3 regions of the Longicatena sp. 210702-DFI.1.196 genome follow, and region 3 is predicted to be linked to each of the others. Evidence: predicted binding sites of a transcription regulator. Region 3 holds the regulator's gene; each other region holds the start of a gene.

Region 1 (3,293 bases), 140 kb from region 3:
AGAGCGAATGAAGCTGTCACGAATGCCGCGATGGATCAAAATACTTTCACAGGCATTGCATACCGACGTGCGAGAAGTCTTCGCATTAATAACAATATCCATCGCTTTTTGCAGATCAGCATCCGCGTCGATATAAACATGACAGTTGCCGGTACCGGTTTCTAATACCGGAACGGTTGCATGCTGCATCGTATTATGAATCAGTCCGGCACCACCACGGGGAATTAAGACATCTAAATAGCCATTTAATTGCATGAATGCCGTTGCACATGCATGGGAGGTGTCTTCTAATAAAGCAATGGTATATTTATCAAAGCCACATCTCATAAGTGCTTCCTGCATGATGGCAACGAGTTTCTTATTTGATTCCAAAATATCCTTAGAACCTCTTAACATAACGGCATTGCCTGCTTTTAAACAAAGAATGGCCGCATCTACGGTAACATTTGGACGAGCTTCATAAATCATCCCGACAACCCCTAAGGCGACACGCATCTTACCAATTTGTAAACCATTTTCATTTGTATGCATAGCACGTATTTCGCCAATTGGATCAGGTAAGGCGATAACCTGTTCAATGCCTTTGATCATCTGTTTCATGCGTTCTTCATTCAACATCATGCGATCTAACAAACCAGCTGGCATGCCATTCACTTTGCCTGTTTCGACATCCTTTTGATTCGCCTTTAAAATGGTTGCCATATGTTCTTCTAAACCTTTTGCGATGGTTGCTAAGAGCTGATTTTTGCGTTTTGTATCCGCATTCATGATTGCGGTGGAAGCAGCTTTTGTTTTCTGTGCCAATTGTTCTAACGTCATAAATTCTCCTCCTTTTTTAAATCAAATAACGTACCACGATACGTATTTTTTAAGATATGATATAAAATTGATGGTTGCTTGCCATTGGCAATGATCATCGGAATACCATGTTCACCAGCATATTGTGCAGCATATAGTTTTGTCACCATACCACCGGTTCCATGCTTACTGCCGGCGCCCTTTGCCATTGCCTGAATTTCTTCGCTGATGTGATTGACGACAGGAATCAGCTTGGCATTTGGATGAAGGGTAGGATTATCATCATACAAGCCATCAATATCAGATAGCAAAATAAGTAAATCGGCATTTGTAAGATAAGCAGTCACGGCACTTAGCGTATCATTATCACCATAGGCAATTTCATCCGTTGCGACACTGTCATTTTCATTGACGATCGGAATGACACCATAAGATAACAGCGTTTCTAACGTATTAACGGCATTTATTCGTAAAGTTTCATTATGGGTTATGGTTTTTGTTAACAGCAGCTGTGCAATGGTTTGACCGTATTGGGAAAAGAATTTATCATAGATAAACATCAATTCACTCTGTCCTACGGAAGCTGCTGCTTGCTTTTCTTTCATCAAAGTGGGGCGATGACGCATTTGCAATTTCGCAACACCGGCACTCACAGCACCACTACTCACTAAGATGACATCTTTGCCACTATTTTTGATATCACTCAATACCATGGCAAGCTGATCAATCTTCTGAAAGTGAAGTCCTCCTTGTGGATGGGTTAAGGTGGAAGAGCCTACCTTCACAACAATTCTGCGCACATCTTTCATTTCTTTCATTTTTTTACAACCCCTTTGTAAATTGTTTCTTATATTATAGACGAGAAACAGAAAACAAGCAAACATTTCTTAGTTACTTAGATAGAACAAAACAAAAAGGACAACCCCATATACGATTCCTTGCCACCTGCATGTAGAGAAGCAAGATTTTTTAGCACTAGGGTGTTGACAGTGCTAAAGAAAAGATTTATACTATTAGCAGACTTAGTAAAAGAGTGCTAAATGGGAGGTAATTTGCAATGGCTAGAAAGAAACAGTTTAAGGCAGAATCAAAACGTCTGTTAGATTTAATGATCAATTCTATCTACACGCATAAAGAAATTTTCTTACGTGAATTGATTTCCAATGCGAGTGACGCAATCGATAAATTATACTATAAATCTTTAAGTGAAAATCTGAGCGATGTCGAACGCGATAAGTTCCACATTTATCTGGAAGTAAATAAGGAAGCTCGTACCTTAACCATTCGTGATAATGGTTTAGGTATGGATAAAGAAGAGCTGGAAGAAAACTTAGGAACAATTGCGAAGAGTGGCTCTTTGGCCTTCAAGCAGGAATTAGAAGAAGAGGAAAAACAGGATGATGTAGATATCATCGGACAGTTCGGTGTTGGTTTCTACTCCGCTTTCATGGTTGCTCAAAAAGTTGATGTCATCTCAAAGAAATATGGCAGTGAAGAAGCTTATATCTGGAGTTCCAATGCAGTTGATGGCTATACGATTGAACCATGTGAAAAGGATAGCTGTGGTACTGAAATCACTTTATATCTGAAAGAGAACAGTGATGATGAAAACTATGATGAATACATGCAGCAGTATGAAATTGAACGTCTGATCAAAAAATATTCTGACTATATCCGTTATCCTATTCAGATGATGGTGGAAGAACAGCGCCGTGTGGAAGAGGAAACAAAAGAAGGCGAAGAAGAAAAAGAACCAAAATATGAAACTGTGATGGAAGAAAAAACATTGAACTCTATGATTCCATTGTGGAAACGTGAAAAAGCAAAGATCACGGAAGAGGAATACAATGACTTCTATAAGAGTAAGTTTAATGACTATACCGATCCCCAAAAAGTCATCCATTTCAGTGTAGAGGGTGCGGTATCCTTTACCAGCTTATTGTTCATTCCAGGTAAGACACCAATGAATTACTATTCACAGGATTATAAGAAAGGTTTACAGCTGTATAGCCGCGGTGTCTTTATCATGGATAATGCAGAAGAACTACTGCCGGAGCATTTCCGTTTTGTGAAAGGTTTGGTAGATTCTCAGGATCTGTCTTTGAACATTTCCCGTGAGATGTTGCAGCATGATCGTCAGTTAAAAGTTATTGCAAACCGTATTGAAAAGAAAATCAAATCAGAACTGTTGCTGATGCTGAAAAACGAACGTGAAGAATATGAGAAATTCTGGCAGAACTTTGGCGTACAGATCAAGTTTGGTGTATACAATGATTTTGGCGCACATAAAGAATTGCTGCAGGATTTATTAATGTTCTATTCCAGCAAGGAAAAGAAATTGATTACACTGGACGAGTATATCAACCATATGGAAGAAGGGCAAAAAGATATTTACTTTGTCAGTGGTGACAAGGTAGAAAAGATTGACCAGTTGCCAATTGTTAAAAAGGTCAAAGAGAAAGGCTATGAAATCTTGTATTTGACAGATAATGTGG
Region 2 (3,293 bases), 130 kb from region 3:
AAAAATGAAGATATTGAATGTTCTTTTGGTTTTGATACAGCAACAAAAACATACAGTGAATTGATTGGTAACATTGAAAGAGATGCAAACTCTGCAAAGAAATACTGGCATTTCATCAAAGTTATGGGACGTTCTGCATCTCATGTAGCTTTGGAATGTGCTCTTGAAACACAGCCAAACATCTGCTTGATTTCTGAAGAAGTAGCTGAGAAAAAGATGTCATTATCACAGATTGCTGATTATATCGCTGATTCTGTTGAAAAACGTGCAGCGAAAGGCATGAACTTTGGTGTTGCCATCATCCCAGAAGGTGTTGTTGAATTCGTTCCTGAATTCTCTGCACTGATTCAGGAAATCAATGAATTATTAGCAGGCAGCAAAGCAGAAGCATTCAATGCTTTAGCAACTTGGAAAGAAAAATATGCCTTCATCGAAAATGGTTTAACAAAAGCATCTATGGATGTATTTGCAATCCTTCCAGAAGGTATCCAGCAGCAGTTATTCTTAGAAAGAGATCCACATGGAAATGTGCAGGTTTCTTTGATCGAATCAGAAAAATTATTCTCTGCTTTAGTAAAAGATAAATTAGAAGAGAGAAGAAAAGCCGGTACATACAATGGTAAATTTAATCCTCTTCACCATTTCTTTGGATATGAAGGAAGATGTGCATTCCCATCTAATTTCGATTCAGACTACTGCTACTCATTAGGATATAACGCATTTATGTTGATCCAGTATGGTTATACAGGCTACTTATCAAAGATTTCTAATCTTTCTAAGCCAGCTAGCGAATGGGTTGCCGGTGGTATGCCAATCACGAAGATGATGAACGTAGAAAGACGTCATGGCGAAGATAAACCAGTTATCAGAAAGGCTTTAGTTGAACTTGATGGAAAACCATTCAAATTCTTCGAAGCACATAGAGAAGAATGGGCGAGTGAAACTTGCTTTGTTTATCCAGGAGCTATCCAGTATTACGGACCTGCTGAAGTATGCGATATCACTACGAGAACGCTTGCTCTTGAGCAAGAATAATACGTTATTGTCAAACGATTGCTATTTTGCGAAATGTTAGTCCTTCGTAATGGACGTATTCGTAAAAAAAGTGGTGTATGGAAAAAATAGTGTATAAAAAGTTTTCAGATACATGTAAAAAGCTATATTGCGCAATATGCAGTATAGCTTTTTGTTATGATGCAAGAATATAAAATATACAAGTCATTAAAATATTGGCAAATGATTCTTAAAAATAGCATACCTCTACTTTAAATGAAAATCATTTTAAGTAAAAATTAGCACTCAAGTGTTGACAGTGCTAAAACTTGTGCTATAATACAGTTAGCAATCAAAGTGTTAGAGTGCTAAAGGAGCGTGATACTATGAACTTTGAAAAGATGAGTGAGAAACTGCAAGAAGTTATCATGCATGCCGTCGAAATCTGTAAAACCTATCAGCATACAACCATTGACACAATTCAAATGCTGAAAGCTATCTTTGAAAACGATGTGTTAGATGGACTGTTTAAGCGATTGAATATTGATAAGATAAGAGCTTTACAAATGATTGATGATGAGATGAGCAGGGTAGCTCGCAGTTCCAATGTGAATCCGCAATTCTCAAATGAAGTTGCGAAGTCATTTGATAAGGCGCAGCAATGGAGTGATTCCGTTCAGGAAAGCTATCTAAGTGTTGCCAGTGTTTTTATCGCCTTACTGTTTAACAAATCTTATATTTCTAAACAGTTGGTGAAAGAGTTCCACCTGAATGAGCAAGCATGCAAGGAAGAGGAACTGAAACGTCGTGGTGGCAAAAATATGGATACACCAAATGCGGAAAGCAATTTAGAGGCTTTAAGTAAATACGGTCGTGATTTGGTCGAAGATGTAAAAAGCGGTAAAATTGATCCTATTATTGGCCGTGATGATGAAATTCGCCGTGTTATCCAAATCTTATCTCGTAAGACGAAAAATAACCCAGTATTGATTGGTGAGCCAGGCGTTGGTAAGACCGCTGTAGTGGAAGGAATTGCTTGGCGTATCATGAAGGGTGATGTACCTAGTTCGTTAAAGGATAAAAAACTGATTGAATTGGATATGGGTTCTTTGATTGCCGGTGCGAAGTATCGTGGTGAGTTTGAAGAACGTTTAAAAGCAATTTTGGAAGAAGTAAAAAATGCCGAAGGAAACATTATATTGTTTATTGATGAAATTCATAATTTGGTTGGTGCCGGTAAAACCGAAGGCAGTATGGATGCCGGCAATATGTTGAAGCCAATGCTAGCGCGTGGAGAATTGCGTTGTATCGGAGCAACGACCTTTAATGAATATCGTCAGTATATCGAAAAGGATGCAGCTTTGGAACGTCGATTCCAAAGAGTTACTGTGCAAGAGCCAACGGTTGAGGATACCATCAGTATCTTGCGTGGTTTAAAAGATCGCTTTGAATCTTATCATGGTGTAAAAATCTTAGATGAAGCAATCATTGCGGCAGCTACTATGTCAAATCGTTATATCACAGATCGTTTCTTACCGGATAAAGCCATTGATTTAGTAGATGAAGCTTGTGCTACCTTACGGGTGGAAATGGAATCCATGCCACAAGAATTGGATGAATTACAACGTAAGATCATGCAACTGCAAATCGAAGAAACGGCGTTAAAGAAGGAAGAAGATAAAAAAGCAATTGAACGATTGAATGATATTAAGAAAGAATTGGAAGAGTTACGTGCAAAGAAAGATGAGCTTTATACAAAATGGGAAGATGAAAAAGCTGTTTTGGAAGAAAGCAAAGATGCCAAGGTAAAACTGGAAAAAGCACGCTTAGACTTAGAACAGGCACAAAGTGAGGCTCGTTATGAGGATGCGGCGAAGCTGCAGTATGGAACCATTCCGCATTTAGAGAAGCTCATTCGTGAGCAAGCTGAAAAAGAACATAATGAGGATGCCTTGATTCAGGAAACGGTAAATGAAGAGCTCATTGCCAAGATTGTTTCGCGCTGGACCGGTATAGAAGTTGCACGATTAGTGGAAAGTGAGCGTCAGAAATTATTGCATTTAAAAGAAGCATTGCAAAAACGTGTCATTGGACAAGATAATGCCTTAGAGCTTGTAAGTGATGCCATTCTACGTAGCAAAGCCCAGATTCAAGATGAAAATCGTCCTATCGGAAGCTTCTTATTTTTAGGACCTACCGGTGTCGGTAAGACAGAAGTTGCCAAAGCATTGGCAGAACAGCTTTTCGATAGTGAATCACATATCGTTCGTATTGATATGAGTGAATATATGGAGAAACAT
Region 3 (3,293 bases):
CGGATGTATCAAAGCTCATCTGCTGCACTTTTTCAATGACATCTTGACCTACCTCAAAGCTATGATAGTTAATGGCAGGACCGATGTAGGCATGCAGATGGGCAGGCTGTACCCCTTCCTGTGCGAGCAAATAGGCAACACTTTTTCGTGTGATTTCTTTTACGGTACCTTGCCATCCACTATGAATCGCCGCAATTAGGTGGGTGAATGGATCATACAACAGCACCGGTACACAGTCGGCATGAAAAACACCAAGGGCAATATGACTTTCTTTTGTATATAAAGCATCACAATCCGCAATACCATCCACATAAAGCAAGCTGCCCTTTCCTGCATCTGCCTTTGTTACTTCATGCATATGGTCACTGTGGGTCTGCTGCGCAAATACCCATTGGTTTAGAGAAATACCAAGATCCTCGCTTAATCTTTGGCGATTCGCAATTACGTCAGTTAGGTTTCCTCCCACATGTAAAGCCATATTGTTATCTTCTTTTGCTTGTGCATCTCGCAGCGTTGTTCCAGCTACGATATCTTCATCATCTTTCCATATTATTTTATTCATAATAACCTTCTCTTTCTTCTCTATTAGTATACGATTTTGATAAGAAAACTTTCTTATTTTCATAATAGAATTACATACAGCGAAAGTATAGCATGCTTTTTTTAAAATGCAAACGCCTTTGCCTCTAAGAAAGGAGGCATATGGCAAAGGATTTTTAGGAAATTAGCACTAAAGTGTTGACAGTGCTAACAAAAAGGAATATACTGTTAGCAGACATAGAGGTGGAGTGCTAGAAAGGAGTGAAAGACATGCTAACAAATCGCCAGATATCCATATTTAAAGCAATTGTTGATGAGTTCACCAGAACAGCAGAACCAGTTGGCTCTAAGCGATTGATGGATTTGTTAGAGTTCACTTGTTCCAGTGCTACCATACGAAATGAAATGGCTGCATTAGAGGATGTCGGCTTGCTGGAAAAAACACATACCTCCAGCGGACGCATTCCAAGCAGTAAAGGGTATCGCTTCTATGTTGAACATCTGATGGAGAAGCAACTTGATGAAGGAGTTAAGAATTCTCTTCAGGAAGTATTCAAGGAACGCCATTACTCAATGGATGAAATCGTCAAGAAAAGCTGTGACATCCTATCGCAGATGACATCATTAACATCTGTCGTGTTAGGACCGGAAAGCAAGTATCAAACCTTGCAGCACATTCAGCTATTTCCGTTGACAGAACGCAGTGCAGTCGCCGTCTTTATTACAGACCATGGGCATACGGAAAATAAAACGTTCCATTTTAACACCGAGGTCAGTATAGACGATATCAAGACCTGCTGCAATTTGTTGAATGATAAGCTGAGCGGCACACCGATCAATGAGGTCGTGGAGCGCATGCAGGAAATTGAGCCTTTATTAGCTAGTCATGTCGCACGACATGAAGTCTTGTTTGAAGCCTTCGTCAGTGCTTTCATGAAATTCGCTACGGAGCATGTGTATTGCAGCGGTAAAACCAATATGTTATACCAGCCGGAATTCGCAGATATCGAAAAGCTCAAGGAATTGATGAAGATGTTGGAAGACAGCTCTTTATTCCGTCAGATTGCCAATCACGAAGGCAACATGGCAATTGAAATCGGCGGTGAAAACGAATTGATCCATATGAATGATGTTGCTGTTGTCAGCAGTAAGTTCAAAGTTAATGACAATGAAGAAGGTGAGCTGATGATCGTTGGTCCAACCCGCATGCAGTATAGCCGTGTCGTTGCTTTGATGGAGTATATGAGCAAGGTTCTTGAAGATTTGTATCGACAGGAAGAAGTATAGGAGGTCATCATGCAGGAAGAAAAAGAATTGCAACAAGAAACAACATGTGACTGTGAAAAAGAAGCGTGTAAAACCGAAGAAGTAAAAGAAGCTGGCAAAGACGAAAAGGCAGCGGATAAAGAAGTAAACAAAGATGCGAAGGCAGATGATAAAGAAGCAAAAAAAGATGCCAAAGCTGAAGAAAAAGAAGAAAAGAAAAGCGCGAAGTTCTCAAAACGCAAGCGCATTGAAGAATTAGAAGAAGAAGTCGCTAAATTAAAGGAAGAAGTCGCTGCCAGCAAAAATGCGTATTTCAAGGCATATGCAGATGCAGAAAACTTAAAGAAGCGTTTGCAGAGTGAGGCAGACAACGTACGAAAATATCGTATCCAGGGATTCGCTACTGAAGTATTACCGGTATTGGATAATCTGGAAAGAGCACTTGATGTAAAGGTTGAAGATCCTAACATCAAAAATTATGTGAAAGGATTTGAGATGATTTATCAGCAGCTGGTACACATTTTGGAAAATGAAGGTGTCAAAGTAATTGAAGCACAGGATAAACCATTTGATCCAAATTATCACCAGGCACTGATGCAGGAGGCCAAAGAAGGCGTAGAATCCGGTATGGTCATTGAAGTTCTGCAGAAGGGTTACATGTTAAAAGATCGCGTATTACGTGCAGCACTCGTAAAAGTGAGTGAATAAATTAAGGAGGAAATTCATATGAGCAAAATTATTGGTATTGACTTAGGTACAACAAACAGCTGTGTCGCTGTGATGGATGGCGGAGAATGTAAGGTTATTACAAATCCGGAAGGAAATCGTACAACACCATCTGTTGTCGCATACAAAAACGGTGAAAGAATTGTCGGTGATGCCGCAAAACGTCAGGTAGTCACAAACAAAAATACTGTTTCATCTGTAAAACGTTTAATGGGTACAAATGAAAAAGTAGAATTGGAAGGAAAACAGTATACACCTCAGGAAATCAGTGCGATGATCCTGCAGTATTTGAAAGGTTATGCAGAAGATTATTTAGGAGAAAAAGTAGAAAAAGCGGTGATTACAGTGCCTGCTTACTTCAACGATGCACAGCGTCAGGCTACAAAAGATGCTGGTAAGATTGCTGGTTTGGAAGTAGAACGTATTATCAACGAACCTACAGCTGCAGCTTTGGCTTATGGTATCGATAAGACAGAAAAAGAACAGAAAGTTTTGGTATATGACTTAGGTGGTGGAACATTTGATGTTTCTATCCTGGAATTAGCAGATGGTACTTTTGAAGTATTATCAACAAACGGTGATACGAAATTAGGTGGCGACGACTTCGATAACGTTGTTGTTGATTGGATGGTTGATACCTTCAAGAAAGAAAACGGTGTTGATTTACGTAAAGATACAATGGCAATGCAGCGTTTAAAAGAAGCCGGTGAAAAAGCGAAGAAAGATTTATCCGGTATGGTACAGACACAGATTTCTTTACC

What was found. Region 3 encodes HrcA, which represses chaperone genes, less so after heat shock. Its sites were predicted from a motif close to TTTTAGCACTNNNNNNNNNNNAGTGCTAAAA; they were not measured.
Region 1: the regulator HrcA is predicted to act here: its motif matches at 1,766-1,796, upstream of htpG (molecular chaperone HtpG).
Region 2: the regulator HrcA is predicted to act here: its motif matches at 1,291-1,321, upstream of LI241_RS00115 (ATP-dependent Clp protease ATP-binding subunit).

What each region holds. Positions count from the first base shown of each region.
Region 1 is NZ_JAJCPX010000001.1:18,525-21,817, forward strand. It holds gene LI241_RS00070 (glutamate-5-semialdehyde dehydrogenase) at 1-819, opposite strand, end outside; gene proB (glutamate 5-kinase) at 816-1,616, opposite strand; gene htpG (molecular chaperone HtpG) at 1,856-3,293, shown strand, end outside.
Region 2 is NZ_JAJCPX010000001.1:28,659-31,951, forward strand. It holds gene LI241_RS00110 (diphosphate--fructose-6-phosphate 1-phosphotransferase) at 1-1,035, shown strand, start outside; gene LI241_RS00115 (ATP-dependent Clp protease ATP-binding subunit) at 1,380-3,293, shown strand, end outside.
Region 3 is NZ_JAJCPX010000001.1:160,309-163,601, forward strand. It holds gene pgeF (peptidoglycan editing factor PgeF) at 1-562, opposite strand, end outside; gene hrcA (heat-inducible transcriptional repressor HrcA) at 811-1,827, shown strand; gene grpE (nucleotide exchange factor GrpE) at 1,837-2,514, shown strand; gene dnaK (molecular chaperone DnaK) at 2,533-3,293, shown strand, end outside.